Regions from separate parts of the Brachybacterium huguangmaarense genome, predicted to be linked through region 2. Evidence: predicted binding sites of a transcription regulator. Region 2 holds the regulator's gene; the other holds the start of a gene.
The links. Region 2 encodes HspR, which represses chaperone genes until heat shock. Its sites were predicted from a motif close to AAGTTGAGTCNNNNNGACTCAACTT; they were not measured.
Positions count from the first base shown of each region.

Region 1 (15,649 bases), 1.0 Mb from region 2:
CTACCTCGTCGAGGCGCTCGGCTACGCGTGGGACGAGGTGCACGACGAGGCGGAGCGGCTCGAGCACGCCGCCTCGCCCGAGCTCATCGACCGCATCGACGCCGCCCTCGGACATCCCGCGTCGGATCCCCACGGCGACCCGATCCCCTCCGCGAGCGGCCGCACCTCGCTGCCCCCCGGTGCGCTGCTCCTGGCCGAGGTCACGCCTCCCGGCGACCTCCGCGTGGTGCGGGTCTCGGACGCCGAGCCCGCCGTGCTGGGGTCCGCGCACGACCTCGGCCTCGTGCCGGGCGGCACCGTGCACGTCGAGCCGATGCCGGCCGCCGATCCCTCCGCCGACGGCGCCGCGGGTGGGACCGCAGGCCCGGCCGCGCTCGCGGTCCGCCCTCGCGCGGAATCGGACCTCGTGCCCGTTCCCGCCGAGGTGGCCGCGGCGGTCCGCGTCATCCCGGTCGGCGGCGAGGCCCGAGGCCCGTCGCGCCCCGACCGCCCCGCCCCGCGCGACTAGGCTCGGCCGGCATGGAGCACTCTGCCTCGCCGGACGAGCACGGCACCGCCGCGCGACCGGCCACCCCCGACACCCGCACCGCCGCCCAGTACTGGGAGGACCGGTACGGCACCGAGCACGTGTGGTCCGGCACGGTCAACGCGACCACCGCGGCCGTGGTCGGGAGGCTGCCGCAGCGGAGCGCCGCACCGGGCCGAGCCCTCGACCTCGGCTGCGGCGAGGGTGCCGACGCGATCTGGCTGGCCGAGCACGGCTGGGACACGATCGGCGTCGACATCTCCACGACCGCGACCGAGCGCGCCCGCCTCGCCGCGCTCGAGGCGGGGCTGCCCGACGAGCGCATCCGCTTCGTGGCCGCGGACCTCTCGGCCTGGGCCGCCGCCGCGGACGATGCCGACGACCCGTCGGGCGGGCTGCTCGCGGGCCCCTTCGACCTCGTCACGGCGAGCTTCTTCCACTCCACCGTGGAGCTGGCCCGCACGGCGATCCTGTGCCGCGCGGCGGCCACGCTCGCCCCGGGCGGCCGTCTGCTGATCGTCTCCCACGCGGCGCCGCCGCCCTGGGCGCCGGAGCACGACCGCCACGGCCACGCGGAGCTGCTCGACCCCGCCGGGGAGCTCGCCGCGCTGGCCCTCGACCCCGTCAGGTGGCGCACCGAGCTCGCCGAGACCCGGCGTCGACAGGTCGTGGATCCCGACGGCCGGCCCGCGGAGATCGAGGACGGCGTGCTGCTGCTCCGTCGCGCCGCCTGACGGCTCTGCGCACCCCGCCGCACGCATCCCCGAGATGTGCGCGACGGCACGGTCTCAGGTCCTCCGGAGCACGGCCCGCTACCCTGGACGCATCCTCCGGCCCCGTGCATCCCCATCTCCGGGGCCCGGCGAACCCCACCTCCCAGACCGAGAGGCCACCGCATTGGGTGAACTGTCCCTTCCCTTTGAGATCGCCTCGATGTCGATCCTGGTCGTCATCCTGCTGGTCGACCTGCTGCTCGTCCTCAAGCGACCGCACGTGCCGTCGATCAAGGAGTGCACGGCGTGGATCGGCTTCTACGTCGGCCTCGCGCTCGTCTTCGCCATCGCCATCTGGTACCTCGGCGGCCACCAGCCCGCCGTCGAGTTCGTCGCCGGCTGGCTGACGGAGTACTCGCTGTCGGTCGACAACCTCTTCGTGTTCCTGCTGATCATGGGCCGCTTCGGCGTGCCCCGGAAGTACCAGCAGGAAGTGCTCATGGTCGGCATCATCATCGCGCTCGTCGCGCGCGCGATCTTCATCGGGGTCGGCGCCGTCGCGATCGAGCAGTTCTCCTGGATCTTCTACTTCTTCGGCCTGTTCCTGCTCTACACCGCCTGGAACCAGGCTCGCGGCGAGGACGACGAGGACGACAGCGAGACCTTCATCCAGCGCTGGCTGCGCAAGGTCATCCCGGTGACCGAGGAGTTCGACGGCAACAAGCTGCGCACGCGCATCGACGGCAAGAAGGTCTTCACGCCGATGCTGCTCGTGTTCGTGACCATCGGCCTGACCGACGTCATGTTCGCCCTCGACTCGATCCCGGCGATCTTCGGCATCACCCAGAGCGCGTTCATCGTGTTCACCGCCAACCTGTTCGCCCTGATGGGCCTGCGTCAGCTGTACTTCCTGCTGGGCGGTCTCGTCGAACGCCTCGTGTACCTGCACTACGGCATCGCGGCGATCCTCGCCTTCATCGGTGTCAAGCTCATCTTCCACGCGATCCACGAGTCGCCGCTGTGGCCCGAGGACAGCGCATTCGGGCGGTTCATGCATCACGTGCCGGAGATCAACACCGTCGTCTCGCTCGGCTTCATCATCCTGGCGATGGCGGTCGCGACGATCGCCTCCCTCATCTGGGGCCCCAAGGGCGGCGCGAGCTCGCAGACCGAGGGCGGCGCGGACGAGCAGGAGCACGTGGAGGCCTGAGCCGCCACCCTCGCCGTACCGGCCGGCCGGCCGGTACGGCAGGCGTCAGGCGGGGAGGTCCACGACCCAAGGCTCGCGGGGAAGGGTCGCGGGGTCCCAGCGCGCGAGCACGTCGGACGCCGCGTGGCAGCCCGTCAGTCCGAGCGAGGCCCCGATGCGCTCCACGACGTCGCCGGCGCTCTCCCCGCGCTCGAGGCGATCGCGCAGCGTGACGGCCCCGTCGCGCTTGGCCAGCCGTGCCCCGCTCGGCGACACCGCGAGCGGCACGTGCGCGTACTCCGGGGCCGAGGCCCCGAGCAGGTGGGCGAGATAGGCCTGGCGGGGGGCCGATGCCAGCAGGTCGTCGGCGCGCGTCACCTGGTCTATCCCGGTCGCCGCGTCGTCCACGACAACCGCGAGGTTGTACGCGACGACGCCGTCGCCGCGACGCAGCACGACGTCGTCGACGCCGCCCGTGACCTCGCCCGCGAACAAGTCGTGCACCCTCCACGTCGCGACCTCGGCGCGCAGGCGCAGGGCCGGCTCGCGCCGCAGCTCGTGCATGCGTGCTCGACCCCGCTCGCGCTCGGCGGGCGTCAGGTCGCGGCAGGTCCCCGGGTAGGCGCCCGGCGGCGTGTGCGGGGCGCTCGGCGCCTCGAGGATCTCCCGGCGCGTGCAGTAGCACTCATAGACCCGTCCCTGCGCGGAGAGCTGCTCGAGAGCCCGTCCGTAGACGTCGTCGCGCTCGGACTGCCGCACGACCGGGCCGTCCCAGTCGAGGCCGATCGCGGCGAGATCCGCGAGCTGGCGCTCCTCGGCGCCGGGCCGCACCCGGTCCAGGTCCTCGACGCGCAGGTGGAAGGCGCGATCGCTGCGGCGGGCGAGCACCCACGCCAGGATCGCGGTGCGCAGGTTGCCCAGGTGCAGGTCGCCGCTCGGCGACGGCGCGTAGCGTCCCGCCCCCCGGCCGGTGCCGGCGCTCACGAGGCGGACGTCCGCACGGGACGGCCGAGTGCCGTGAGCGCGCTCGGCACGGACCGAGCGGTCGGGAGACGTCGGCCGGACGGGGGTGCGAGGAGCATCTGATCAGTGTAGGAAGCCCCACCGACGAGCGAGCGGCCGCCCGACCACGTGGGGTCGGACGGCCGCTCGCGGACAGGCTGTGGAGCCGGGCTCAGGAGTCGCCGCGGTGGGTGCCCCGCTTGCCCTCCTCGGCGGCCCGGTTGGGATCCGCCGGGTTGTCCTCGGGGTCGATCGCCGGGTCGATGACACGGCCCTGCTCGGGCAGGTCGTCGCCGCGGTGCGTGCCGGCCGAGGCGTCCTTGCCGGACGCCGAGTCGAACTTGACGTCGTGGGGCTCGGTGTCGGACGTGCGGTCCTCGGTCTTCGAGGTCTTCGGGGCGTTCTTGCCGCCCTGCAGGGACTGCGCGACGTCACCGGCCTCGGCGCCGCCCACCGTGTCGGAGACCTCGGTGGAGTCGGTGTCGGTCGCGGCGGACGCCGGGTAGTGGGCGCGCGCGAAGTCGGCCGGCGGGGCCCACGGGTCCTCGACCGGACGGGTGCGCTTCCACACGACGTAGCCGGCGGCCGCCCCGGCGGCGGTCAGCGCGAGCACGAGCAGCACCTTGCCGGCACGGCCCTTGCGCTGCTTCGGGGTGGGCTGGGCGTAGGCCTTCTTGATCTCGCCCTGGCCCTTATCGAGCTCCTTGCGGGCGGCGTCCACGGCGGCCGTGACGGCGGAGGCGACCACGGTGTTGGTCGCGCCGGCCGTACGGCGAGCACGCGGCAGGTAGTCGTCCTGGAGGTCGTGGCGGAGCTTCTCGGCGCGCGGGCTCAGCGAGTCGGCGAACTGGGCGATCTTCTCGCCCTGGTCCTTCGCGGCTTCCTGCACCTGGGGGAGGTACTGGTCGACGAGCTCCGAGGTCTTCTTGCGCACGTCCTTCGCGCCCTCGGACACGGCCGGCACGACCGTGTCGTTGAACTTCGCCAGGCCCTCCTCGGCGGACTTCTGCGCCTTGTCGGCGAAGTGCTCGACCCGCGAGCTCGCCGTGCGGGCGGCCTTCTTGGCGGCGCGCTTGTTCTTCTTGCACCCCATGGGGGAACCCCTTTCGATCGGGATCGCCGGGTACGGCGATGTCGAGCCATCGGGCGTCGTCCCGCGGGCGACGCCTCGTACCGCTCCACCATAGCGTGATGGGGCACACGTCGTCCCAGCGGGTGTGCAGGAACGAGAGCCGGCGCGGGGGCGCCCACGGCCCGCGCCCGAGCGGCTCCGCGCGGGCGCGCTGTGCGAGGATGGGCGCATGTTCGCAACTCTGCACACCAATCTCGGCGACATCCGTCTGGAGCTGTTCGAGGCCAACGCTCCCAAGACCGTCGACAACTTCGTGGGCCTCGCCCGGGGCACCCGTGAGTTCACCGATCCCGAGAGCGGCCAGAAGGTCTCCCGTCCGTTCTACGACGGCGTGGTCTTCCACCGTGTGATCGACTCCTTCATGATCCAGGGCGGTGACCCGCTGGGCACCGGCACGGGCGGCCCGGGCTACACCTTCGACGACGAGATCTCCGAGAAGAACTTCAACGAGCCCTACATGCTCGCGATGGCGAACGCCGGCAAGCGCATGAACGCGATCACCGGCCGTCCCTCGGGTACCAACGGCTCGCAGTTCTTCATCACCGTCGCCCCCACCCAGTACCTGCACGGCAAGCACACCGTCTTCGGGCAGGTCGCCGACGAGGAGTCGAAGAAGGTCGTCGACGCGATCGCCACGGTCGAGACCGATCGGCGCGACCGTCCGGTCGACGACGTCGTGATCGAGTCCGTCGAGATCGAGGACTGAGACCGCGTCCTCCCGCGCAGCCCGACCCGGGGGCGCCGCCGACACCGGCGGCGCCCCCATCTGCGTCCCAGGGCTGCGTGATGGAATGGCGGCCATGAGCCGCCCCTCCTACGGCTACGGCGCCGACGACTGCTCCCGACCCCGTCCCTCCTACGGCTACTCGGGCCCTGACGAGCCCCCTGGCTCGGCCGATCCGACAGGTCCTGCGATCGAGGGCGGCTCCGAGGCACCGGAGGAGCGGTACGGGCAGGTCCCCCGCCCCGTCGGGAGCGACCGCGGGCAGGACGCCGGGGGAGCGGACGACGGCTACGGCGCCCAGAGCGGCGCCTACGGCGCCTCGGGCCCCGAGGACGTGCCCGTGTGCCCGCGCCATCCCGACCGTGTGGCCTACGTGCGCTGCCAGCGCTGCCACCGTCCCGCCTGCCCCGAGTGCCAGCGCCCGGCCGCGGTCGGGATCCTGTGCGTGGACTGCGCCCGGGACATCGAGCGCCAGCAGCGCCAGTCGGCGCCGCGCACGGCGATGGGCGGCCGCACGTCCACGGAGCGGCCCGTCGTCACGATCGCGATCATCGCGGTGTGCGTCGTCCTGTACCTCGGGCAGATGCTCGGCGGCGGTGTCGTCGACCAGCTGCTCACCTTCGCGCCGTTCCGTGCCCTCGCGATGCCCTGGACCTTCATCACGAGCGGGTTCCTGCACGCCAGCGTGCCGCACATCCTGCTGAACATGATGGCGCTGTGGTTCATCGGGCCCCACCTCGAACGCACGATGGGCCGCTGGCGCTTCGCGAGCGTGTACCTCGTGTCCGTGATCGCCGGCCATGTGGCGGTGCTGCTCATGGCCAGCCCCATGAGCCCGGCATGGTTCGGGGGCACGGTGGGGGCCTCGGGCGGGATCTTCGGGCTGTTCGGCAGCCTGTTCGTCGTGAACCGACGGATGGGTCTGCAGTCGGGCCAGGTGCTCGTGCTGATCGCCCTGAACCTCGTGATCACCTTCCTCTACCCGCACATCTCCTGGCAGGGCCACCTGGGCGGTCTCGTGCTCGGGACCGCCACGACGGCGCTGCTGTTCGCCACCCGTCCGCGCGCGAGCGCAGGGTCGGACCGGGCGGCGCTGGCGCGGCGCTCGGCGCTCATCCATGGGGGCGTGATCGCCTGCGCCGTGCTGCTGTGCCTGCTGCTCATCGTGGTCAAGGTCGCGATCGCCCCGCCCGGCGTGTTCGGTGTCCTCTGACCGGAATGACACGGGTGTGATTATCCCCAGCTGTGGAAACGGCTGGGGATAACTCTGCTCCGACGGGGGACGGCCGCCGATCCGTGTGGATAACTCGAGGATCGGTGTGGAGCGGGAGGGGACGCCCACCGGCGCGGCGGCCCGCGAGAGGGGCGATTCGTCCGTCTCTGTTCCGGTGCGTCCGCGCGGGCCTTCGGCGGCCGTCAGGGCGTAGCCGGTGTGGTATGGGCCTGTGTTGCTTGCGCTCCAATACCCCTCTGACCTGCGGTGATGCGCGTTCTTGCAGGTCGCCTCGGCGTGTCGCGGCACGCGTCGTGGACAACCGCGTCTCGTCGTCCACGGCCCTGGGGCGCAAGGGTGGGCACGAAGCCGTGCCACCTGCGGAATCACATGCCTGTCATTCGTGCACAGGAGTGGACAAGCCTGTGGATAACCTCCCCGTCTCTGCACACCGCGGCGTGCCGCGCCGGCCGTGGGGGTGCCCGCGGCCCGGTTGTGCACCGTGGGCGGGACGACAGGGAGGACGGCCGGCGGGGGAGCGGCGGCGTCCGGGAGCGTGCGGCCACCGCGCACAATGGACGGCATGCGCCCCACCCCTGCAGACCTCCAGGCCGCCCGCGGCGCGGTCATCGACGACCTCCTCCCCGAGCCGCTGCGACTGCTCGTCGTGGGCATCAACCCGGGGCTGTGGACCGGTGCGACGGGCGCCCACTTCGCCCGCCCGGGGAACCGCTTCTACCCGGCGCTCGCCGCGGCCGGGATCACCGACTGGCTCGTCGATCCCGCCGAGGGCTACCGCGAGGAGGACCTCGCCCACCTGCGCGCGATCGGGCTGGGCATCACCAACCTCGCGCGTCGTGCGACGGCCCGGGCCGACGAGCTCACGGACGACGAGCTGCGCGACGGCGCGCGACGCCTGGTCGACACCGTGCGGGAGCGGCGGCCCGGTGCCGTCGCGGTCGCCGGGATCACCGCTTACCGGACCGCCTTCGGCGTGCGCTCGGCCCGCCAGGGCCGGCAGCAGAGCTGGCCGGCGAGCGCGCTCGAGCTCGCCGAGCAGGGCCCTCCCGGCGGTCGCGCCGCCCTCGAGGCCACCCCGCTGTTCGTCGTGCCCAATCCGAGCGGGCTCAACGCCCATGCGACCATCCCGACCCTCGCCCGCGACTATCGGGAGGCGGCCGACGCGGCGGGCATGGAGACCTTCCCGCCGCGCGCCTGACCGGCCGCGGAGCCGCGGCGTCGGGCGCTCCCGACGCCGCGCCCACAGACTTGAGCGGTCGAGACTCGAGATGGGAATACGGCCCCGGCCCTCGCCGTTGCTCCTGGTGCATGGCGCGAAGGACGCGCCCACCCCTCCGGCATCGTGCCGGATCGATGAAGCGAAGGAGTTGCACATGGACCGCGCACTGAACCCGTTCCACGACGCCGAGCGTTTCCTGGGCGGCATCGCCCGCATGCCCGCGTCGCTCGCGATGCCGATGGACCTGTCCCGCGACGGGGACACGTTCGTCGCCGAGATCGATCTGCCGGGCGTCGATCCGACGACCATCGACGTCGACGTCGAGGACCGCACGCTGACCGTGCGGGCCGAGCGCACGCCGTCCTCGCGCGACGAGGGACGCACCTGGCTGACCCGTGAGCGCCCGTCGGGCACGTTCGCCCGCCAGCTCACGCTGGGCACGCGGGTGGCCCTCGACCGCATCCAGGCCGACTACGACGACGGCGTGCTGCGCCTGACGATCCCGATGGCCGAGGAGGCCAAGCCGCGCAAGATCGCGGTGGCCCACTCGTCGACGCCGACCACCATCCAGGCCGACGGCTCCGACACCGCGGGCGGGGCGTCCGAGACGGCCTGACCCTGCGCCGACGGGCGGTGCGGGCACGACCGGCAGGTCAGTGCTCCGCGCCGCCCGTCGTCGTGTCGTCCTGGGGCCGGGTGAGAGCGATCGCGGCCATGAGCGCGAGCGCCCGGCCGCTGAGCGCCACCGGCACCGCGGAGGCGGCCGGCACGTGCACGAAGCCGCCTCGGATCGAGCCGAGGCCCGGCTCGGTCGCCAGATGGTGCATGAGCCGGGCGAACACGTCGTTGCACACGTAGGTCCCGGCGGTCTGGGAGACGCGCGCCGGCGCCCCCGCGAGATGCGCGGCCGTCACCATCGCCTTGATCGGCAGGGACGAGAACCAGCCGACCTCGGGCACGGGCACGCACGGTTCGTCGACGGGCGAGGCGTCGGCCGCGTCCGGGATGCGGGCGTCGCGGACGTTGATCGCGACGCGCTCGGGCGTGATCGCCTCGCGTCCGGCGGCGAGGCCGGTCGCGATCACGACGGCGGGCTGTTCGCGCCGGACGGCGTCGAGCAGCAGATCCCCCGCCCGCCCGAACACGACCGGCAGGAGCACGGACGTGACGTCGTGGTGCTCCTCGCGCAGCTGCCGCTCGGCCACGCGCACGGCCTCCCAGGACTCGTTGATCGTCGCGCCGTCGAAGGGCTCGAAGCCGGACAGCAGGAGGGAGGGCATGCGGCGACCCTATCGGCCCCTACGATGTCCCGATGATCCCCGCCTCCCTGTATGCGCCGTTCGGTCTGAGGATCACGGCGGGCCCGCTCGAGATGCGGGTCCTGCAGGACGCCGAGATGCCCGACTACGCCGAGCTGCTGCGTCGCCCGATCTTCCCCGCCCGGGACATCGAGGAGGACGCCGACCACGTCTTCCCCTGGTACCGGCCCGAGCCCGACGAGCGGGTGCGCCAGGCGCTGCAGTTCCAGTGGCGGCTGCGCGCCGAGGCCGGCCCCGCGGCGTGGAACCTCTCGCTCGGCGTCTTCCTCGAGGGGAGCCTGCGCGGGATGCAGGACGTGGCGGGCGTCGACTTCGGCCGACGGCGCGTGGTGAGCTCCGGCTCCTGGCTCACCCTCGAGGCGCACGGCCACGGGCACGGGCGGCTCATGCGTCAGGCGATGCTCGCCTTCGCCTTCGATCATCTCGGGGCGCGCCGCGCGGAGTCCTCCGCGGTCCTCGGCAACGCTCCGTCGACCGCCGTCTCGCGCGGCTGCGGGTACGAGCCCAACGGGACCCGCATCGAGCTGCACGGCGAGCGCGCCGTGCCGATGCAGCACTTCGTCGTCACTCCCGAGACGTTCGTGCGCCCGGCGGTGCCGGTCGAGGTCGAGGGGATGACGGACGAGCTGCGCGGGTTCCTCGGGGCGACGGACGTCCGTCCCTGACGGGATTCACAGCACCACGCGGGCGAGCGTGATCGCCGCCTCCGCGAGGCCGTCCCATGCGCCGGCCTCCTGCACGCAGCGCGCGAACAGCCAGGTGCGGGCGCGGTCGCGGTCGAGCCCGGTCAGGTGTGCCATGCGGTCGATGAGACCGATCGGGTCCGCCGCGAGCCGGTCGGGGGCGTTCAGGGCCTGCTGCAGGAGGTCGTAGTGCGGATCGCCGACGTACGGCTTGGGGTCGATGAGCCGCCAGCCACACGGACCGCGGGACGGCCCCGTCGTCGCCTCGTCGACGGCGAGCACGTTGAGGTGGTGCAGATCGGTCGCGAGCAGCACGGGCTCCACGGGATCGCGCGGGAGGCGCCGGAAGAGGTCGAGGCCCGCCTCGACCATCTCGGCGGGCAGGCCGTGGGCGTCGTGACCCAGACGTGCCGCGGCCGAGCCGGCCCACTGGTCGCACATCTCGGCGAGCGGGCGGAAGGGAGACCCCGGGGGAGGGACGATCCAGAGGGTCCGCACGAGCGCGGCGATCACCTCGTCGGCCTCCTCGGCGGACGCGGCCGCGGCGAGCGGGGTGCCGGGGCGGCAGCGGTCCAGCAGGAGCACGGTGGTGGCGCCGTCCACGACGGTGCGGTGCACGGTCACGGCGCCTCGGCCCTGCCAGGCGAGGAGGCCGGCGGCCTCGTCGCGGGCCTCGTCGTGCGTGCGGGCGATCTTGAGCACGAGGTCACGGCCCGCCTCGTCCCGGGCGGGGGTCACCCACGAGGCCGTCCCCCCGGGGAACGGCGGCCCGAGTGCCAGGCGCCACGTGGCGGCCACGTCGTCCGCGACCGCCGCGAGCTCCCGACGATCCGCCTCGTCCCCCGCCGCGGGCGTGCCGCCGGGGGAGACGTGCGCGCGAGGTGCGGAGGCGGACGGAGCGTCCGTGCGCGGCGTCGAGGGGGAGCGGCGGCGATGGCCCATGAGGTCTCCTCCGTGTCGACGGTCATTCCTCCCCGCCGTACTGCCCGGGAGGCGGCCGGGGTGCAGGACCGTGTCCATTCTCGCCGGGAGCCGACACGGATGTGACGCTGAGAGCCTCAGCCCTGCGATATCGCAGGGCTGCGGCTCTCAGCGTCACATCTGTGCGCCCTACCCTCGGTCGAGGGCGCCGGCGGGGGCGGAGGGGAGGCCTCGGGACAGGGCAAGGGCCATCCACGAGGCCGTTCCCCTGCGGAACGGCTGCCCGGGGTCCGCCCCACGCGGCCCGGCTCACTCCCCGCCGAGCTCGGCGAGGATCCGTTCGCGCATCCGTCGGTGGATGGCGTCGGCCTCCTCCTCCCAGCCGAACACGCACACGGACACCGGGCCGTCGTACTCGCGCTCCCGGAGCGCGGCGAAGGCGTCGTCCCAGTCGATCTCGCCGTTGCCGATCTCGTTGTGCTGATGCACGCGGGCGTCCACGCCGGGCGGGTTGACGATGTAGCGGTTGCCCACGTTCGCCCGGTGGTTGAAGACGTCGGCGATGTGCAGGTGGCGGAGACGGTCGCCCGCGTAGTCCAGCATGCCGCGGATGTCGCCGGTCCCGTCGGAGAGGTGGAAGGCGTGCGGGAAGCAGAACTCGTAGTTGAACCAGTCCCGATCCACCCCGTGCACGATCTGCACCGCCCGGTCGTTGGTCTCCACGAAGTCGTACGGATGCGCCTCGACGGTGCACTCCATGCCGTACCGCTCGAAGACGGGGATCAGCTCCTCGATCGACCGGTAGAACTGGTGCTCGCTCGCGAGCGGCTGGTTCGGGTCCCCCGAGAGCTCCGTCGCGATGAGCGGCACCTCGAGCGCATCGGCGAGCTCCAGCAGGCGCTTCCAGTTGCGCACCTGCGCCTGGCGCTCCTGCTCGTCGGGGCTCGACCAGTTGAAGACCGGGTTGAACGTCCAGATCCTCACGCCGGTCTCGTCCATCGCCCGCTTGACCTCGGCGATCTGGTGGCGGTCGACCTTGGGGTAGTGGTGCCACTCGTGGAAGTCCGCGCGCGGCGACAGCTCGAGGTAGCGGTAGCCGAGCTCATGGGCCTTGCGGACCTCGTCGGCGACGGACAGCTGCGGGTGGTACATGCTCGGGTCGAGCAGGATCTTCACCATCGGGTCTCTCCTCGTCTCCTCGGGGCGGTCACTTCACGCCCAGGCCGCAGTCGGCCAGGTACTCGCGCGTCGCGATCGCGTTGGGCAGGGGGACCGACGGGTCGCACGGGTAGAGGTCCTGCTCGCAGATCACGTAGAGGTCCTTGTCCATCGCGGCGAGGCGCTCGACGAGCCGGCGCATGTCGGGCTCCCCGGCCGGCGGGCGCACCGACGCCCCCTCGGCCACGGCCTTGCCGAAGGGCCAGTCCTCCTCGTGGGCGCGGCGCGTGATCTCCGGGTCGAACGCCTTGATGTGCACGTACCCGATCCGCTCGGGGTACTGCTCGACCATCGCGATCGGGTCGCCGCCGCCGTAGACGATGTGGCCCGTGTCGAGGCAGAAGCTCACGTACTCGGGGTCGGTCGCGGCGAAGATCCGGTCGATCTGCTCGGGCGTCTCGATGTGGGCGTCCCCGTGGGGGTGCAGGACCATCGTGAGGCCGTAGTCGTCCTTCATGATCCGGCCCAGCCGGTTGGCGTTGTCCACGTACAGCTCCCAGGCCTCGCCCGTGAGCTCGCGGTCGTCCGTGAACTCCCACGTCTTGTCGTCGCGGAACAGCGGCGGCAGGTGCACGATGTACTCCGCGCCGACGGCGGCGTGGGCCTCGGCGATCGCACGGAACGTCCGTTCGGTGTCGGCCCACGCCTCCGCCTTGTGCAGGATGCCCCAGCCGGTCCCCGCCACCACCCGGAACCCGTGCTCGTCCATGACGGCGCGGAGCTGCGTGGCGTCCTGCGGGAAGTAGCCCCAGGGTCCGGTCTCCATGACGGAGAACCCGGCCTCGGCCATCTCCGCGAGCGCCGTCCGCCAGGGGATCTGCTGCGGATCCTCGGGGAACCACACGCCCCACTGGTCGGGGCACACCCCGATCGTGAGGCGGTCGTACGGCGCCTGCGGATTGCGCGACCGGTCGGGCCGGCCGTCGGCGGTGGTGGGCAGACCGGTGGTGGGGGACGTCATCGTCGGCTCCTTCGGGGTCAGTCGTGCGTCGGGAAGCTCATCGAGGCCTCGACGGCCTCGTCCTGGCGGGGCCAGCGCTCCGTGATCGCCTTGGCGCGGGTGTAGAAGCGGACGGCCTCGGGGCCGTGCGCGTGGTACTCGCCGAACAGCGAGTCCTTCCAGCCGCCGAAGGAGTAGTAGCCCACGGGCGTCGGGATCGGCACGTTGACGCCGATCATGCCCACCTGGACCTCCTCCTGGTAGCGGCGCGCGTAGTGGCCCGAGGCCGTGAAGATCGCGGTGCCGTTGCCGAAGGGGGAGGAGTTCACGAGCTCGAGCGCCTCGTCGAAGTTGTTGACGTGCATGACCACGAGCAGGGGCCCGAACACCTCCTCCTTGTAGGCGCGCAGCTCGGGGTCGACGTCGGTGAGCACGGTCGGGCCCACGAAGAAGCCGTTCTCATGCCCTGGCACGACCAGCCCGCGGCCGTCGACGACCACGGTCGCCCCGGCCTTCTCGGCCTCGTCCGTCATGGAGATGACCCGCTCGCGGGCATCGGGCGTGATGACGGGGCCCATGTCGGTCGCGGCGTCGGAGGCGGGGCCCACGGTGAGCTTCTCGGCCTCGGCCTTGACCGCCGCCACGAACTCGTCGTGCACGTCGCCGACGGTCACGGCCACCGGGACCGCCATGCAGCGCTCGCCCGCGGAGCCGAAGGCGCCCGAGGCGATCTGCGACGCGGCGAAGGCGACGTTGGCGTCGGGCATCACGACGGCGTGGTTGTTGGCGCCGCCGAGCGCCTGCACGCGCTTGCCCGAGGCGGCGGCGGTCTCGTGCACGTGCCGGGCGATCGGGGTGGAGCCGACGAACGAGACCGCGGAGATGCCCTCGTGGGTGCACAGCGCGTCGACCGTCGCCTTGCCGCCGTGGACCACCTGGAACACGCCCGCGGGCAGGCCCGCCTCGGCGTACAGCCGGGCGACGATGTTGGAGGTGGAGGGGTCGCGCTCGGAGGGCTTGAGGATGAAGGCGTTGCCGGTCGCGATCGCGATCGGGTGCATCCAGAACGGCACCATGGCCGGGAAGTTGAACGGCGTGATGCCGGCGACGACGCCGAGGGGCTGGCGGATCGAGTGGATGTCCACGCCCGTCGAGACGTTCGCGGAGAACTCGCCCTTGGAGTCCTGGGTGATCGAGGTGGCGAACTCGAGGGTCTCGAGGCCGCGCGCGATCTCGCCCTTCGCGTCGTCGACGGTCTTGCCGTGCTCGCGGGAGATGACCTGGGCGATCTCGTCGGTGTGCTCGATCATGAGCTGGCGCATGCGGTACATGAGCTGGGTGCGCTTGGACAGCGACACCGCGGCCCACTGCCGCTGGGCGCGCCGGGCGACCTCGACGGCACGGTCGACGGTCGAGGCGTCGCCGAGGTCGAGGGTGCCCACCTGCTCGCCCGTGGCGGGGTTCAGGATGGGCTGGGTCGAGGCGGAGCCCTCGGCCTCCGCGCCGTCGATCCAGTGGTGGACGGTGTAGATCTCGGTCATGACTCTCCTTCGGGGGTGCGGCGCGCGGCCGCGGGTCTGGTCGGCGGGGTGGACGGTCAGAGGTGGTCGCGCTGGTGGCGGCGGGCCTGCTCGTACTGCTCGTAGGCCTGCTGGGTGGACTCGAGGGTCGAGACCTGGGAGACGGGCACGTCCCACCACCCGATGCCGGGAGGGTTGGGCCCGTAGAGGTCGGTGCGCACGACGATCGCGCAGGCCTCGGGGTTCTCCTGGGCCTCGCGGAAGGCCTGGCGGAAGTCCGCGGTCGACGCCACCTCGGCGACGTCGATGCCGTAGCTGCGGATGTTGGCGGCGATGTCCATCGGCAGGCGCGGCCCGTCGAGCATGCCCGTGTCGCGGTTGCGCATGCGGTACTTGGTCCCGAAGCGCTGCGAGCCGTGGGACTCCGAGAGGGCGCCGATCGACGACCAGCCGAAGTTCTGCAGGATCACGAGGATGACCTTCTTCTCCTCGGCCACGATGGTCGCGATCTCCTGGGGGGCCATCTGGTACGTGCCGTCGCCGACGATCGCGACGACCTCGCTGTCGGGGGCCGCCATCTTGACCCCGAGCGCGGCGGGGATCTCGTAGCCCATGCACGAGTACCCGTACTCGAGGTGGTACTGGACGGGGGTGCGCGCCTTCCAGAGGGCCTGCAGGTCGCCCGGCATCGAGCCGGCGGCGTTGATGACCACGTCCTCGTCGCCCATGAGCTCGTTGAGGGCGCCGAAGATCTCCGTCTGGGCGGGCAGCTCCTGGTCGTGCGGCGCGAAGGACGGGGCCGCCCGCTCGTCCCACTCGCGCCGGAGCGCGGCGACGCGCGTGGCGTACGACTCCTCGACGTGGAAGCCGTCGAGGGCGTCCGTGAGGGCGGCGAGGCCCGTGCGGGCGTCGGTCACGACCATCTCGGCGGCGTGCTTGGCGGCGTCGAAGGCCTTGACGTTGAGGTTCACGAAGCGCACCGCGGGATCGCGGAAGGCCGTGCGCGAGGCGGTCGTGAAGTCGGTGTACCGGGTGCCGATGCCGATGACGACGTCGGCCTCGGCGGCGAGGGTGTTGGCCGCGTCGTTGCCCGTGGCCCCCACGCCGCCCACGGAGGCGGCGTGGTCGGCACTCAGCGCGCCCTTGCCGGCCTGGGTGTCGGCGACCGGGATGCCGGTCGCGTCCGCGAAGGCGGCCAGGGCGTCGCTCGCCCCGGAGTAGACGACGCCGCCGCCGGCGACCACGAGCGGGCGCCTGGCGCCGCGGATGACCTCGACGGCCCGGTCGAGGGCGGCCGGCTCGGGCACGG
Region 1 is NZ_CP107020.1:852,038-867,686, reverse strand. It holds gene BRM3_RS03730 (metal-dependent transcriptional regulator) at 1-508, shown strand, start outside; gene BRM3_RS03725 (class I SAM-dependent methyltransferase) at 520-1,260, shown strand; gene BRM3_RS03720 (TerC family protein) at 1,460-2,449, shown strand; gene gluQRS (tRNA glutamyl-Q(34) synthetase GluQRS) at 2,495-3,412, opposite strand; gene BRM3_RS03710 (hypothetical protein) at 3,603-4,523, opposite strand; gene BRM3_RS03705 (peptidylprolyl isomerase) at 4,732-5,268, shown strand; gene BRM3_RS03700 (rhomboid family intramembrane serine protease) at 5,363-6,499, shown strand; gene BRM3_RS03695 (mismatch-specific DNA-glycosylase) at 7,083-7,718, shown strand; gene BRM3_RS03690 (Hsp20/alpha crystallin family protein) at 7,894-8,355, shown strand; gene BRM3_RS03685 (pyroglutamyl-peptidase I family protein) at 8,393-9,019, opposite strand; gene BRM3_RS03680 (GNAT family N-acetyltransferase) at 9,052-9,723, shown strand; gene BRM3_RS03675 (aminoglycoside phosphotransferase family protein) at 9,730-10,683, opposite strand; gene BRM3_RS03670 (sugar phosphate isomerase/epimerase family protein) at 10,972-11,841, opposite strand; gene BRM3_RS03665 (sugar phosphate isomerase/epimerase) at 11,870-12,841, opposite strand; gene BRM3_RS03660 (CoA-acylating methylmalonate-semialdehyde dehydrogenase) at 12,859-14,361, opposite strand; gene iolD (3D-(3,5/4)-trihydroxycyclohexane-1,2-dione acylhydrolase (decyclizing)) at 14,418-15,649, opposite strand, start outside.
Region 1: BRM3_RS03690 (Hsp20/alpha crystallin family protein) is a predicted target of HspR. The motif match lies at 7,766-7,790, and genes of this name have one in related genera.

Region 2 (15,649 bases):
ACCGGGCGCGCATCGGCGCCCTGAGCAGCGACGCGATCCGCCGCGAGATCCTGCGGTGGGGGCCCGACATCGTGCACTCCAACTGCGAGTTCTCCACCTATCTGTGGGCCAAGCGGCTCTCCCGGGACCTCGGGGTGCCGATCGTGCACACGTACCACACGATCTACGAGGACTACACGCACTACTACTCGCCGAGCCGCACGATGGGCAAGAAGGCCGTCGCGGCCTTCTCCCGCAAGCTGCTGGCCGGCACCGACGCCGTCATCGCGCCGACCACCAAGGTGAGCGCGCTGCTCGCGGGCTACGGCGTGCGCCGCCCCATCCACGTGGTCCCGACCGGCCTCGACCTGCGCCGCTTCCGGCCCGCCCGGACCGTCGCCGAGCGCGAGGACGCGCAGGCCCTGCGGCGCGAGCTGCGCATCCCCGAGACGCACCGCGTGCTCGTCTCCGTGTGCCGTCTGGCCAAGGAGAAGAACATCGAGGAGGTGCTGCGCAACGTCGCGGCGGCGCGCCGCACCGACTGCACCCTCGTGCTCGTGGGCGACGGCCCGATCCGCGCCGACGCCGAGCGCCTCGCCGAGCAGCTGGGCATCGGCGAGGACGTGCGCTTCGTCGGCTGCGTCGACCCCGCCCAGATCCCCCGCTACTACCGCCTGGGCGACGTGTTCGTCTCGGCCTCCCTCTCGGAGACCCAGGGCCTGACCTTCATCGAGGCCCTCGCGTGCGGCCTGCCGCTGCTGTGCCGGCGCGACCCCTCGCTCGCGGGCGTGGTGCTCGACGGCATCACGGGCTGGCAGTACGAGGAGGCCGGCGAGTTCGCCTACCGGCTGTCCGACCTGCTCGACCACGACGCCGATCGCGCCCGCATGTCGCGGTCCGCGGCGGCGCATGCCCACGAGACGTGCGGCTCGGATGCCTTCGGGCGCGGGGCGCTCGAGGTCTACCGCGACGTGATCGCGGCGCGACGTCCGGCTCGCGCCGCCGCGTGAGACCTGCGACCGGTCCCGCGACGATGCTCCTCACCCGCACCCGCCTCCCCGCCACGGGAGTGGATCGCCTCCGCGCCCGGGCGACCGCCGTGCTCGATGCCGTCCTGGGCCGGTTGCCGCGCCGTGCCGCCCCTCCCGCTGAGGCGCCCGACCGCCCCCTGAGGGTCCTGATCCCCCGCGGCCTGGCGCGCCTGGCCACCCAGTCGGGCATCGGCGAGGCCATGCGCCACCAGCGCACTGCCGTCGAGGCCCTCGGCCACACGGTCGTGACCGATCCGCTCGGGCCCTTCGACGTCGTGCATCTCAACACGCCCTTCCCCGACACGCCGCTGCTCGCGCGCTGGGCGCGGCTGCGGGGACGGCCGGCCCTCGTCTGGGCCCACTCGACCGAGGAGGACTTCCGGGACTCCTTCACCGGGTCCAACGTGCTCGCCCCGTGGTTCCGTCGATGGATCGCCTGGATCTACCGCAGCGGCGACGCGGTGCTGACGCCCACCGCCTACGCGCGCTCGCTCATCGTGCGGCCCGCCTACGGGCTGCGTCGCAACATCCACGTGCTGTCCAACGGGGTGGACACCGCCTTCTTCTCCCCGGACGCGTCAGCGCGCACGCGCCTGCGCGAGCAGCTCGGCCTCGGGGCCGAGGCCCCCGTGGTGATGAGCGTGGGGCTGCAGATGGTGCGCAAGGGCATCCTGGACTGGGTGGAGGTCGCGCGGGCGCTGCCCGAGGTCACGTTCGTCTGGTACGGGCACACCGACGCCCGCATGATCACGCGGGACGTGGCCGCCGCGATCGAGGGCGCCCCGGCCAACTGCCTCTTCCCCGGCTACGTGCACCCCTCCGTGCTGCGTGACGCCTACCGCGGCGCCGACGCCTTCTGCTTCCTCACCCAGGAGGAGACGGAGGGGATCGTGCTGCTCGAGGCGCTCGCCTGCTGCGCTCCCGTCGTGGTGCGTGACATCCCCATCTACCGCGACTGGCTGCCCGACGGCGAGGTCACCCACATGGTGCACGGCCGCGGCGCGGAGGTCGTCGAGGAGATGGTCACGCGCCTGCGGGATCTGCTGGACGGACGCCTGCCCGACCTGACGGCGGCGGGGCGCCGCGCCGCCGAGGAGGTCGACCTGCACCGCGTCGCCGAGCGGCTCGGCGAGATCTACGCGATCGAGGGCGTCCGCCCCCGGTGACCCGACCGGGGAGGCCGCCAGGTGCCCGCCCCGGCGGGCCCCGGCCTCAGGACCGGCGCGGCCGCCACAGCACGAGGGCGCCGGCCTGCTGACGCTCGGGCCGCTGGCCGCGGCTCAGCGAGGTCACCTGCCCGTCGCTGTCGGCGGCGAACACACGGCGCGCCGAGGCGGGGCTCAGCTGCTGCTCGACGGCCCGCTGGACGGCGCCGAGCTGCTCGTGCATGGCGCGCACCTGGTCCTCGAGCTCGAGGATGCGCTTGATGCCGGCGAGGTTGATGCCCTCCTCCTGCGACAGACGCTGCACCTGACGGAGCTTGGCGACGTCGCGCGCGCTGTAGCGGCGGCCTCGTCCCGCGGAGCGGCTCGGCGTCACGAGCCCGAGCCGGTCGTACTGGCGGAGGGTCTGCGGGTGCATCCCCGACAGCTCCGCCGCCACGGAGATGACGAACACGGGGGCGTGCTCGTCGAATCCCTGCGTCGGTGTCATCACCGCTCACCTCCCTCCTGGGGGCGGAACCGCGTGGTCACGGCTCCCGTGGTCCGCCGGTCACCTCGCCGCGTCGGCGGCGAGCGAGGCCCGCGGGTTCTCGTCCTCCTGCGCCGCGCGCAGCTGCTCGACGGCCGCGCGGGTCGCATCGTCGAGGTGGGCGGGCACCGTCACCTCGAGGGTCGCCAGCAGGTCGCCGGTGCCCTTCGAGGTCGTGATCCCCTTGCCCTTGGCGCGCAGGGTGCGGCCCGACGGCGTGCCGGCCGGCACCTTCATGCGCACCGTGCCGCCGTCGAGACGGGGCACCTCGACGGTCGTGCCGAGCACGGCCTCGTCGTAGCGCACCGGGACGGTCACCCGCAGGTCGTTGCCGTCGAGCGAGAAAACGGGGTGGGGGGTGACGGAGATCGTGAGGATCAGGTCGCCCGCCTCGCCGCCGTTCGCGGACGGCTGGCCCTTGCCGCGCAGACGGATCTTCTGGCCGTCGCGCACCCCGGCCGGCGTGCGCGTGGTGACCGAGCGGCCGCCGACGCTGAGGCGGATCTCGGTTCCGAGCGCCGCCTCGCGGAAGCTCAGGGTGGTCCGGGCCGAGAGGTCCTGGCCCTTGGCGGGGGCGGTGTAGCCGCCGCCCGCACCGCCGAACCCTCCGCCGCCGAAGCTGCCGGCGCCCCGACCCCCGCCGCCGAACATGGAGAAGATGTCCTCCATGTTGGGGCTGCCCTGAGCACCGCCCTGACCGCCGAAGCGGACCCGGGCACCGCCCTGGCCGCCGCCGCCGAACATGGCCGAGAACATGTCCTCGAAGCCCTCGGCGCCGGCTGCGCCGCCGGGGCCCGAGGAGAAGCGGGCGCCGCCGGAGCCCATCGCGCGGATCGCGTCGTACTGCTGGCGCTGCTCGGGGTCGTTGAGCACCCCGTAGGCCTCGCCGACCGCCTTGAAGCGGTCCTCGGCGTCCTTGTCGCCGGGGTGGCGGTCCGGGTGCAGCTGCTTGGCCTTCTTCCGGTACGCCTTCTTGATCTCCTGGGCGCTCGCGTCCTTCGAGACACCGAGCACCGCGTAGAAGTCCTTGTCGAGCCAGTCCTGTCCGGACATCGTCGGCGCCTCCCTTCGGATGCGTGGTCGTGGTGGTCATCATGTCGGTGGGGCCGCCGGGGAGGCGGCGATGCGGGTCGAGGCCCGCGGAGCGCGACGGCGGACCGTCCGGCAGCTGGACTGCGCGAACGATCCGCCGTCGTCGCTCAGGGGAGGCGTCGCGCCGGGGCGAGCTCCCCGCAGGGGGTCACTGCGGGCCGTAGGTGGCCACGCGGGCGGGCCGCAGCACGCGGTCCTTCATGCGGTAGCCGGGCTGCAGGACCGTCTTGATGGTGTTGGTCTCGACGTCCGCGGAGTCCTCGTGCAGGAGGGCCTCGTGGATGGTCGGGTCGAACACCTCGCCCGGGGCGCCGAAGCGCTCCATGCCGTGAGCGGCCAGGGCGTCCTCGAGCTTCGCGGCGATCGACGCGAACGGGGTGCCCTCGGCGAGGTCTCCGTGCTGACGCGCGAGCTCGAGATCGTCCAGGACCCCGATCAGCGAGGTCAGGACGCGACCGACGGCGGCCTCGGTCGACACGACCGCGCTCGCCTCGATCCGGCGCCGGGAGTTGACGTACTCGGCCTGGGAGCGCTTGAGCTCCTCCTCGAGATCGGCCACCTGGCCCTCGAGCTCGACGACCCGCTCCGAGACGACCTCGGCGCCGTCGCCGGAGGCGGCATCGGCGAAGAGCTTCGCCGCCTCGGCGTCGATCGGGTCCTCGGGCTCCTGCTCGGACCCGGGGGCCGGGGCGTCCGACGGACGGACGCTGCCGTCCGTCGGATCGACCCGGCGCTTGTCCGAGAAGGAGAACCGCGGCTCGTCCCGGCCGGCGCCGGAGCCGTCGCGCGGCTCCTGCTCCGGGGTGGGGCTGCTCTGGTCCTCGGTCACTTGTCCTCCTCGTCGTCCACGATCTCGGCGTCGACCACGTCATCGTCCGAGGACGAGCCGGTCGTGCCGGCCTGCTCGCCGTCGGCCCCCGGCGCCGCCTGGGCGTCGCCCTGCTGGGAGTAGATGGCGGTGCCGACCTTCTGCAGCGCCTCGTTCAGGGCGTCGCGCGTGGACTCGAGCTCGTCCTTGGACGCGTCCTCGTTCGCCAGGGTCTCCTTGGCGGCCTTGATCGCGTCCTCGGCGCCGGTCTTGTCGCCGTCCGGCACCTTGTCGCCGTTGTCCTTCAGGAGCTTCTCGCCCTGGTAGACGAGCTGCTCGAGGGTGTTGCGGGCGTCGGCCAGGTCGCGGCGCTCCTGGTCCTCGGCCGCGTGGGCCTCGGCGTCCTTGATCATCTGGTCGATGTCGTCCTTGGAGAGGGCCGACCCGCCGGTGATCTGGATGGACTGCTCGTTGCCCGTGCCGCGGTCCTTGGCGGAGACGTGCACGATGCCGTTGGAGTCGATGTCGAACGTGACCTCGATCTGCGGGATGCCACGGGGAGCCGGGGCGATGCCCGAGAGCTCGAAGGTGCCCAGCAGCTTGTTGTCACGGGTGAACTGACGCTCGCCCTGGAAGACCTGGATGGCGACCGACGGCTGGTTGTCCTCGGCCGTCGAGAAGACCTCGGAGGTCTTGGTCGGGATGGCCGCGTTGCGCTCGATGAGCTTGGTCATCACGCCGCCCTTGGTCTCGATGCCGAGGGAGAGCGGGGTGACGTCCATGAGCAGGACGTCCTTGCGCTCGCCACGGATCACCGCCGCCTGGAGGGCCGCGCCGATGGCGACGACCTCGTCGGGGTTGACGCCCTTGTTGGGCTCCTTGCCGGTGAGCTCCTTGACCTCCTCGGAGACCGCGGGCATACGGGTCGAGCCGCCGACGAGGACCACGTGGTCGATGTCGGAGACCTTGATCCCGGCGTCCTTGATCACCTGGTGGAAGGGGGCCTTGGTGCGCTCGAGCAGGTCCGAGGTCATCTCCTCGAAGTGCGAGCGGGTCAGCTTCTCGTCGAGGTGCAGCGGACCGTTCTCGGTCATCGACAGGTACTGGAGGGAGATGTTGGTCGACGTGGCCGACGACAGCTCCTTCTTGGCCTGCTCGGCGGCCTCCTTGAGGCGCTGCAGGGCGATGCGGTCCTTGGAGAGGTCCACGCCGTCCTTCGCCTTGACCTGCGAGATCAGCCAGTCGACGATCTTCTGGTCCCAGTCGTCGCCGCCGAGGCGGTTGTCGCCCGCGGTCGCCTGGACCTGGATGGTCGAGCCGTCCTCGTCCTTGGAGACCTCGAGCAGGGACACGTCGAAGGTGCCGCCGCCCAGGTCGAAGACCAGGATCTGCTCGTCGTCCTTGCCCTTCTCGAGGCCGTAGGCGAGGGCCGCGGCGGTGGGCTCGTTGATGATGCGCAGGACGTTGAGGCCCGCGATCTGGCCCGCGTCCTTGGTCGCCTGACGCTCGGAGTCCGAGAAGTAGGCGGGGACGGTGATGACCGCATCGGTAACGGGCTCGCCGAGGTACGCCTCGGCGTCGCGCTTGAGCTTGCCCAGGATGCGAGCGGAGATCTCCTGGGGGGTGTACTTCTTGTCGTCGATCTCCTTGGTCCAGTCGGTGCCCATGTGGCGCTTGACGGACGAGATGGTGCGATCGACGTTGGTGACGGCCTGACGCTTGGCGACCTCGCCGACGAGGACCTCCCCCTGCTTGGAGAAGGCGACGACGGACGGGGTGGTGCGGGTGCCCTCCGCGTTGGCGATGACGGTGGGCTGGCCACCCTCGAGGACGGCCACGCACGAGTTGGTGGTGCCGAGGTCGATTCCGACGACACGGGACATGTGTGCCTGCCTTTCTGCGGCGGATGCGCCGCGAACGATGTCGGTGGTGCCGCCCGGCGCGGGATCGGGTCGGGCGGGCTCGATGCCCACCCGACGGGACTGTCCCCGCCGTGCGACTCCGCCGGCCGCCGGGGCCGGCGGCAAGACGTGAGCTGCTTCGGCTCAAGCAGATACCTCGCGGGTCGAGGTGTCAAACCCCTCGGCATCAAACTTGAGTACATACGACTCAACTACAGGGGTGGGCGGAGTATTCCGGATGGGTGCACGAGTGACGGGGGTCACATTCCCAGCTGCGGCTGCTCGCTCAACTGGGCCAGTTCTGACGTTCTTGGCCAGTGCGAGTCACATCTCTCGCCGACGTCAGACGGGCACGATGGACGTGTCGGCGGGCACGAGGTGCTCCTCCGGTGCTACCACCGTCGCCGGCGACGAGGTCGCGACGACGTGAGAGGCGGTAGGTGGAGATCCGATCATCAGGGATCCGCCCGACATCGATGGACGGCGCCTCTAGAGTCATGGGGGTGGCCGGCCGAACCGAAGAACCGAGACTGACTGAGCACAACGGCACCCTTGGCGCCGCCGCGTTCGCGTCGATGCGAAGCGACCGGCTCTATATCCGTGATCTGGACCTGGTCATCGAGGCACCCGATGGCTCGCCGGCAGGCTGTTGCACGGTGTGGTTGGATCCGGCCAACGGGTGGGCCGAGGTCGAACCGCTGGGCATCGTCCCGGAACACAGGAACCGGGGCCTGGCCCAAGCGCTCGCGCTGGACGCATGCCGTCGAGTCGCGCATCATGGCGGCCACTCCGTTTTCATCAACACTGCGCCGCTGCCGTACTACCGGGCACCGTGGGACGCCTACCTCAAGGCCGGTTTCACCCCGATGGGCCGAGGCATTCGAATGAGTCGGCGAAGCTGAGGAATCGGACAACTCAGCGAGAGTCCGGGCACCGTGCCCAGGTCACGCACCACAGGTGACAGAGCTGTGCTTCTGACAGATCTCGCGGGAACCTCCACTTCTGATCCCACGGCTCCCCGCGCGCCCGAGAGAGGAGCACCGCGCCGCACGTCGCGTCGTCGTCCAGAACGTGCCGGCCCAGGGATCTGGTTAGGCTCCTCGTCATGCCACGACGTGAGTTCGGAATCTTCCTCAACGGCTCGTACGGAGTGGGCAAGTCCTCGACGCTCGATCACCTCACGGACCTCTTCGCCGAGGCCGAGCTGCCGTTCAGCCTCTTCGACGTCGACTGGTTCCACCGCTCATGGCCTCCGGGGTCCGGGGACCCTCGGAACGTCCTGACCGAGGCCGACAACATTCGTGCCGTGTGGAGGAATTACCGCCGGACAGGTCCGCGGACGCCGATCGTCGCAGGCGTGATCGCGAGCCACGCGGACCGTGAGCGCTACACACGGTGTTTCGAGCTCCCTCTTCGAGTCGTGCACCTCACCGCATCGTCGGAGGTGGCAGAACGCCGATTGCGGACCCGGTACACAGAGAGCCAACACCGCGCTCTGACGTGGCACCTCGACGATCACGAACGTCTGGCGCGAGAGCTCCACCGGCTCTCGTCGTACGACCTCGTCGTCGACACGGACCACAGAACACCTGCCGAGGTCGCCGCGCTCGTCTTCGAGACGTTCGCGCCACAGCTGCGCGGCTGAGCCGGCCCCAGCAGCCTCGTTCGCAGTGTCGTGCCGACAGACGAGCCATCGCGGTCGCCTCGGCGGCGCTCCTGAGGATCGTGACGACGTCGCGCGAACCTGAGCGCCGCACCCGAGTGTCGCACCACAGGTCACAGAGCTGCACCCCGACGACTCCCACGAAATCTGCACCACCTGCGCGGCGTCTGTGCTCCCCAGTTCCTCTGTGCCCCGCTGCGGACCGTCGCGTGGGCAGAGGGGTCCGCGAGCGGACTCAAAGGGCCTCATCGCGCGGGCAGGCTCTCGGCCAGACGCGCCCGCCACGGTGCTCTTTCCCGAGGACAAGAGACCGCACATCAGCGTCGATGTCATCTGGGCAACCTGCCGGTGGCACAGCTGGCCATCGCTCGAATACCATCGACCTCGTGCATCTCATGACGGGGGCACGCGGGCCGCGAGGTCCACCCCGTCCCATCCCCTGCCCACGGAGACGTGCACGGGATCGGATGATGCGCCGGCCGACGGCAATGTCGGCATCTCTCCCGGTCATCGCGGCATCGCCGCGCGCTCAGAGATCCAAGGCGCTTCATGTCCTCTGCACGTCACCTCTCACCGTCCGAGCCCGTCATCCGGGCGGTCTCCCTGTCCAAGTCCTATCGTCGTCACCACCAGGATCCCGGGATCCGCGGGGCACTGCATGCCTTCCTAGGTCGTCGCGCCGAGGATCGCCTGGCACTGGCCCCCTCGATCTCGAGGTCGCCCCGGGTGAGGTCGTGGGCCTGCTCGGCCCCAACGGGGCCGGCAAGACCACCCTGGTCAAGCTGTGCTGCGGTCTCATCCGCCCCACCACGGGCACGGTGAACGTGCTCGGGCACGAACCCGCGCGTCGCCGCGCGGAATTCCTGAAGACGATCGCCGTCGTGTTCGGCCAGAAGTCGATGCTGTGGTGGGACGTGCCCACGATCGACTCGATGCTCGTGCACAAGGCGATGTACGGCCTGGACGGGCCGACATACCGCCATCGAGTCGGCGAGCTCACCGAGATCCTGAGCTTGCACGAGATCATCGACGTCCCGGTGCGACGCCTGAGCCTCGGGGAGCGCATGCGATGCGAGCTCGCGCTCTCCCTGCTGCACTCCCCGCGCCTGCTGTTCGCCGACGAACCGACGATCGGCCTCGACGTCACCGCGAAGCAGGCACTGCGGTCGATGCTCACCCGCACCAATGAGGCTCTGGGCACCACGATCGTGGTCACCAGCCACGACATGGACGATGTCGAGGCGCTGTGCCGTCGGATCCTGCTGGTGGCGGGCGGGCAGCTGACGTTCGACGGTGACCTCTCCGGTCTCCGTGCCCGGATCGCGCCCCGCCGCCAGATCCGCACCGTCCTCGACCGGCCGGTGCCGCCGGAGAACCTTCCACCGGGAGCAGTCCTGCGTGACCACGGGGTCGTGAGCATCGAGGCGTCGGAGGAGGAGCTGGAAGGTGCCGTGGCCTCGGTCCTCGCCCTCGGAGGTCTTCGGGACCTCACGGTGCAGGAGGTCGACCTGGACACGATCATGGCCCAGGCGTACACCCAGCAGTCGCGCCCGGGACGGGAGCGACGATGAGCCCCGCGATTATTCCTCCCGGTGGCACGCTTCTCACGACCGGACTGGCCCTGTTCGGACGGGACCTCACCGTGACGCTCACGAACCGGGCCTGGGTGCTGCTTCTCCAGCTGGGCGCGATCACCCCTCCCGTCGTCTCGCTCCTGGTCTGGACGGGCGCGATCGCAAGGGGTGCGACGCCCCCGATACCGGCGGACCGTCTCGTCACCTGGTTCGTCCTGGTCGCGGTGGTCTCGATGGTCACCTCGAGCTGGACGGCCTCGTTCCTCGCCGAGGACATCCGCACCGGCGGGCTCTCGATCTGGCTGGTGCGTCCATGCCCGGCCCTGGCCCACCTCGTGTCCAACAATCTGGCGGAGAAGACGGTGAAGATCGCCGTCCTGCTGCCGATGGTCGCAGCGCTCGGAGCGCTGTTCCGCGACCAGGTGCAGCTGCCCCTGGACCCCTCGGTCTGGCTGGCGGCGCTGGCCGCCCTGGGCTGCGCCGCCGTCCTGGCCTTCGTGCTCGACGTGCTCATCGGCTGCCTGGCCTTCTGGTTCGAGGACGTCGACGGAGTGCAGGGCATCATGAACCTCGCTCAGCGGTTGCTCTCCGGGGCGGTCGTCCCCCTGATGCTCCTGCCCGCGCAGGTGCGAGAAGCGATACGTTTCCAGCCCATCCGCTTCACGCTCGCCTTTCCCCTGGAGATCCTCACGGGCACAGGCACCGCCGATGTCGAGGACTGGCTCGCCATGCTCGGATGGACCGGCGCCTCCCTCGCCCTGCTCACCCTGGTGTGGACGCACGGGGTCCGACGCTATGAGGCGGCCGGCGCATGATCGGGCGCACCTTCTCGTGGTGGCTGGCGTGCTGGCGCCAGGCGATCAGCCGGGATCTCCAGTTCCGCACCCAGACGATCCTCATCGCCCTGGGGGCTGTGGTCGACGTGGCGATCTCCCTGGTGCCCGCCCTGGTCCTCGCCCAGAGCGCTCGAACAGCCGAGAGCGGATGGGACGAGTCCACCGCCGTGCTGGTGGTCGGACTGTTCACGCTGACCACCGCCGTCCTGGACACGGTTGTCGGTCCGAACCTTCTGCGGCTGGACGCAGCCGTGCGCACGGGGGAGCTCGACCTCCTCCTCATCCGGCCGATCCCCGCCGTCGTCACCCTCACCCTGCGATGGATCAGGCCGGCCGAAGCGACCCGCCTACTGGTCGGAGCGGCTCTCGTCCTCGGAGCCCTCTCGATGGTCGGCGGGGCCGTGTCACTCGGCGGAGTCCTCGGCTGCCTGCTGCTCATGGCTCTGGGGACCGGAGCCTGGACCCTGTTCTGGATCAACGCGAGCTTCCTGTCCTTCTGGTGGGCATCCGTCGAACCGGTTCAGGAGGTCATCGGAGCCCTGCGTGAAGCCGGCCAGTACCCGCGGGCTGCGTTCGACCGCCTTCCGCTGCTCGGCTTCACGACACTGGTGCCCGCGCTGCTGATGGCCACGCTTCCGGCGCAGGTGCTGCTGGGCGGAGAACTGGGCGGGCCGCTGCTCGGAGGGGTCGTGGTCGTCGGCGCAGGCGGCCTGGTCACCGCCCTGCACTGGCGTCTGGCCATCCGCCGGTATGACAGTGCGAGCAGCTGAGAGGGGTACCGCAGCCCACGCTCGGCTCTTCCCGGAAACCCACCACTCACAAGCACGCCGATCCTCCCGGCCGGCGTGCCGCGAGTCGCTACGATCCCTGCATGACGCACCGGATCTTCTCCATGCCCGTCGCCGAGGTGTACCCGCACTACGTCGCCAAGGCGGAGCGCAAGGGCCACACCGAGGCCGAGGTCCGCGAGGTCATCACCTGGCTCAGCGGCTTCGACGACACCACCCTCGACGCCCACCTGCGCGAACGCACGAGCTTCGAGGACTTCTTCGCCGCCGCGGTGCTCAACCCGCAGGCCTCGGCGATCACCGGCTCCATCTGCGGGGTGAGGATCCAGGAGATCGAGGATCCCCTCATGTGGCGGATCCGCTGTCTCGACAAGCTCGTCGACGAGGTCGCCGCGGGGCGTCCGATGGAGAAGATCAAGCGCTCCTGAGACAGAGCGTCGACAGGGGCGCCGGCGGTGCCGTCTCAGTCCGCGATGACGAGGTCGAGCACCTCTGCGGCGGGCAGGTCCGCGAGCTCGGCACCCGGGACCAGGAGCTTCGAGCCGCGCACGCCGCCGCCGATCACCACGAGGTCCGCCGCGGCCACGCGCGAGTCCACCAGGACCGGCCAGTCCGCGGGCAGGCCGACCGGCGTGATGCCGCCCGAGGTCATGCCCGCGGCCTGTTCCACCTCGGCCTGGTCGGCGAAGCTGATCCGCCGCGCTCCCAGATGCTTGCGCACCGTGCGGTTGACGTCGGCCCGGTCCGTCGCGAGCACCATCACCGCCGCATGGGTCACGGTCTCACCACGGCGGCCGCACACCACCACGCAGTTGGCCGAGGCCTCGGGGTCCACGCGGTACCGCTCGCAGAAGGCCGCCGTGTCGGCCAGCTCGGGGTCGATCTCGGCGACGCAGGCGCTCGGCACCGCTCCCCCGCCCACCGCCTGGGCGACGGAGGGGGCGAGCAGGTCGGTCGCGTCGGCGGCCGGGATCCAGGTGAGGTCTCCACGTGCATCGGGCATGCCCCGACCCTAGCGAGGGCGGTGGGAGCATGGGGGCATGAGCGCACCGATCGCCGTCGTCGACGGCCACAACGATCTGGCATGGGAGCTGCGCGAGCGCGGCTACGACCTTGAGACCCACGACATCTCCCGCCCTCTCGACGGCTTCCACACCGACCTTCCGCGCCTGCGCCGGGGCGGCGTGCGCGGCCAGTTCTGGTCGGTGTACGTGCCCTCGACGATCGAGGATCCGGTCACCGCGACGCTCGAGCAGATCGACGCGGTCCACGCCCTCATCGAGCGCTTCGGCGACGATCTGCACCTGGCCACACGCCCCGACGACCTCGCGGCCGCCCTCGACGACCGCGCCGACGGCCCGATCGCCTCGATGCTGGGCGCCGAGGGCGGCCATGCGATCGGCGGCTCGCTCGGCGCGCTGCGCTGCCTGCACCGCCTGGGCGTGCGCTACATGACGCTGACCCACAACGAGAACACCGCCTGGGCGGACTCGGCGACCGACGAGCCGCGCCACGGCGGTCTGACGGAGTTCGGTCGCGCCGTGGTCGCCGAGATGAACCGGCTCGGCATGCTCGTGGACCTGTCCCACGTCGCCGAGACCACGATGCGCGACGCGCTCGCGGTGAGCCAGGCGCCCGTCATCTTCTCGCACTCCTCGTGCCGAGCCGTGCGCGACCAGCCGCGCAACGTGCCCGACGACGTGCTCGCCGCCGTCGCGGCCGCAGGCGGCACCTGCATGATCACGTTCGTGCCGCGATTCGTCAGCTCCCGCCCCTCCGCCGATCTGGAGGACGTGGTCGGGCACCTCGAGCACGCCCGCGAGGTCGCCGGGATCGACCACATCGGTCTGGGCGGCGACTACGACGGCACGCCCGACATGCCCCGCAGCCTGGAGGACGTGAGCTGCTACCCCCGACTGTTCGAGGCCCTGCGGGCGCGGCGCTGGAGCGAGGACGATCTCGCCCGCCTCGGCGGGCGCAACATCCTGGCCACGTGGCGCGAGGCGGATACGGTCGCCGCCCGCCTGCACCGCGATCACCCCGTGGACCCGCGCCTGCGACGCCCTTGATCCGCAGCGGCGCCGGCCCTCAGCGCTGGGGGTCCAGCACCACCTTGATGCAGCCGTCCTCCTTCTTCTGGAAGACGTCGTACATCTCCGGGGCCTGGGACAGGCCCACCCGATGGGTCACGAGGTCGGCGACCCCGAGCGGGTCGGAGGGATCGGAGACGAGCGGCATCAGGTCGTCGATCCAGCGGCGGACGTTGCACTGGCCCATGCGCAGCGCGATGCCCTTGTCGAACATGCGCATCATCGGGAGCGGATCGGCCATGCCGCCGTACACGCCGGACAGCGACACGGTGCCACCGCGGCGCACCGCCGCGAGCGCGGTCTCGAGGGCGGCGAGCCGGTCCACGCCCGCCCGCTGCATGAGCGGCGCGGCGAGCGCGTCGGGCAGCAGCCCGGCAGCTCTCTGCACGGCGCCCGCGACCGGCGAGCCGTGGGCCTCCATCCCGACCGCGTCGAGCACGGCGTCGGCGCCGCGACCGTCGGTCAGCTCGCGCAGGCGCTCCACGGTGGCCTCGTCGTCGATCGTCTCGACGCCGTGCCGCTGCGCCATGGCCCGCCGCTCGGGCACCGGGTCGACGCCGATCACCCGCGCCCCGAGGTGCCGTGCGATCCGGGCCGCGAACTGGCCGACCGGTCCGAGACCGAGCACGGCCAGCGTGTCGTCCGCCCCGACGCCCGCGTACCGGACGCCCTGCCAGGCGGTGGGCAGGATGTCGGAGAGGAACAGGTACTGCTCATCGGGCCCCTCGTGAGGAACGACGACGGGGCCGTAGTCGGCGTGGGGCACGCGCAGGTACTGCGCCTGGCCGCCGGGCACCGAGCCGTAGAGCCGGGAGTAGCCGAACAGCGCCGCGCCGCTCTCGTACTGCGTGACCTGGGTGGTCTCGCACTGGGACTGCAGGCCGCGCCGGCACATCCAGCAGTGCCCGCACGCGATCGTGAACGGGATGACCACGCGGTCGCCGACGGACAGGCCGGTGACGTCGTCGCCGATCTCCTCGACGATGCCCATCGGCTCATGGCCCACGACATCGCCCGGGTCCATGAAGGGGCCGAGCACGGAATACAGATGCAGGTCGGAGCCGCAGATGGCGGTCGAGGTGATGCGGACGATCGCGTCCGTGGGCTCCTCGATGCGGGGGTCCGGCACCTCCTCGACGCTCATGGTCCGGGGGGCCTGCCAGGTGACTGCGCGCATGTCCTGCTCCTCCTCGTGGGTCGGGCCGTCGTCTCGACCCTGCCACAACCGACCTCCGCCGAGGGCGGGACCGACCGGACGGTCGCCGTCCCGACTGTCGGGGGGTGGATCTAGCGTCGGCGTCCTCGATGAGCACAGATCCCGGCCCCGTCGCCGGCCGACCAGAGGAGGGCCCATGCTCCACGACTCACGAGGCGAGGACGCCGCCGTCGACCGCGAACGGATCCGACGTCGGCTCCTGCGCCGTCGACCGTCGCTGCGCCATCGCCTGTTCACCGGGCCCAGCGGAGCGCTCACGATCCCGGTGAGCGGCGCGCGTGCCATCGAGATCGGCCGCATGCGCCGCAGCGGCGTGTCGCGCTGGGTCGTCGTCGAGCCGATGGAGGACGGCGCGGCGGTGCACGAGCCCGCCTCCCTCGAGGACTGCGTGCGCATCGTCCTGGTGGCCCTCGCGCGCCGGCGGCCGGTCGGCACGGGTAAGCCGGGGCGCAGCGGCGCCGTACCGCCTTCCGGCCGGTAGTGTGATGCACGACACCCGAGACGGGGAGGGGTCATGGGCACGGACGAGAGCACGACGACATCACCGACCGCCGGGCGCAAGGCGCAGCAGCCCGAGGCCGCTCCTCCGATCGTCGGCCGCGCAGCCTTCGACGAAGCGCTCGAGGCTCAGGTGCTCCTGGACAAGGAGGCCACCCACGCGAGCGATCGTGCCGCGGCGGCGCGTCGGCGCCTGCCCATGGTGGAGGTCGAGGACTACGTCCTCACCGGCCGTGACGGCCCGGTCCGGCTCTCCTCGCTCTTCGGCGAGCACTACCTGCTGCTCGTCCAGAACTTCATGTTCGCGCCCGACTGGGAGGAGGGCTGCCCGTCGTGCACGTGGGCGGTGGACAACCTCCCGGCGAACATGGGGCGCCTGGAGGAGGAGGAGGGCATAGCGTTCGCCCTGATCTCCCAGGCCCCCGTCTCGCGGCTCGAGGCCTGGAGGACACGCCACGGCTGGCCGCACACCTGGGTCTCG
Region 2 is NZ_CP107020.1:3,081,051-3,096,699, forward strand. It holds gene BRM3_RS14195 (glycosyltransferase family 4 protein) at 1-989, shown strand, start outside; gene BRM3_RS14200 (glycosyltransferase family 4 protein) at 1,013-2,176, shown strand; gene BRM3_RS14205 (heat shock protein transcriptional repressor HspR) at 2,223-2,663, opposite strand; gene BRM3_RS14210 (DnaJ C-terminal domain-containing protein) at 2,724-3,755, opposite strand; gene BRM3_RS14215 (nucleotide exchange factor GrpE) at 3,943-4,623, opposite strand; gene dnaK (molecular chaperone DnaK) at 4,620-6,485, opposite strand; gene BRM3_RS14225 (GNAT family N-acetyltransferase) at 7,007-7,405, shown strand; gene BRM3_RS14230 (phosphotransferase-like protein) at 7,609-8,148, shown strand; gene BRM3_RS14235 (ABC transporter ATP-binding protein) at 8,901-9,737, shown strand; gene BRM3_RS14240 (ABC transporter permease) at 9,734-10,555, shown strand; gene BRM3_RS14245 (ABC-2 family transporter protein) at 10,552-11,346, shown strand; gene BRM3_RS14250 (DUF2200 domain-containing protein) at 11,448-11,792, shown strand; gene BRM3_RS14255 (YbaK/EbsC family protein) at 11,828-12,367, opposite strand; gene BRM3_RS14260 (dipeptidase) at 12,405-13,433, shown strand; gene BRM3_RS14265 (zinc-dependent alcohol dehydrogenase) at 13,453-14,631, opposite strand; gene BRM3_RS14270 (hypothetical protein) at 14,807-15,151, shown strand; gene BRM3_RS14275 (DUF899 domain-containing protein) at 15,185-15,649, shown strand, end outside.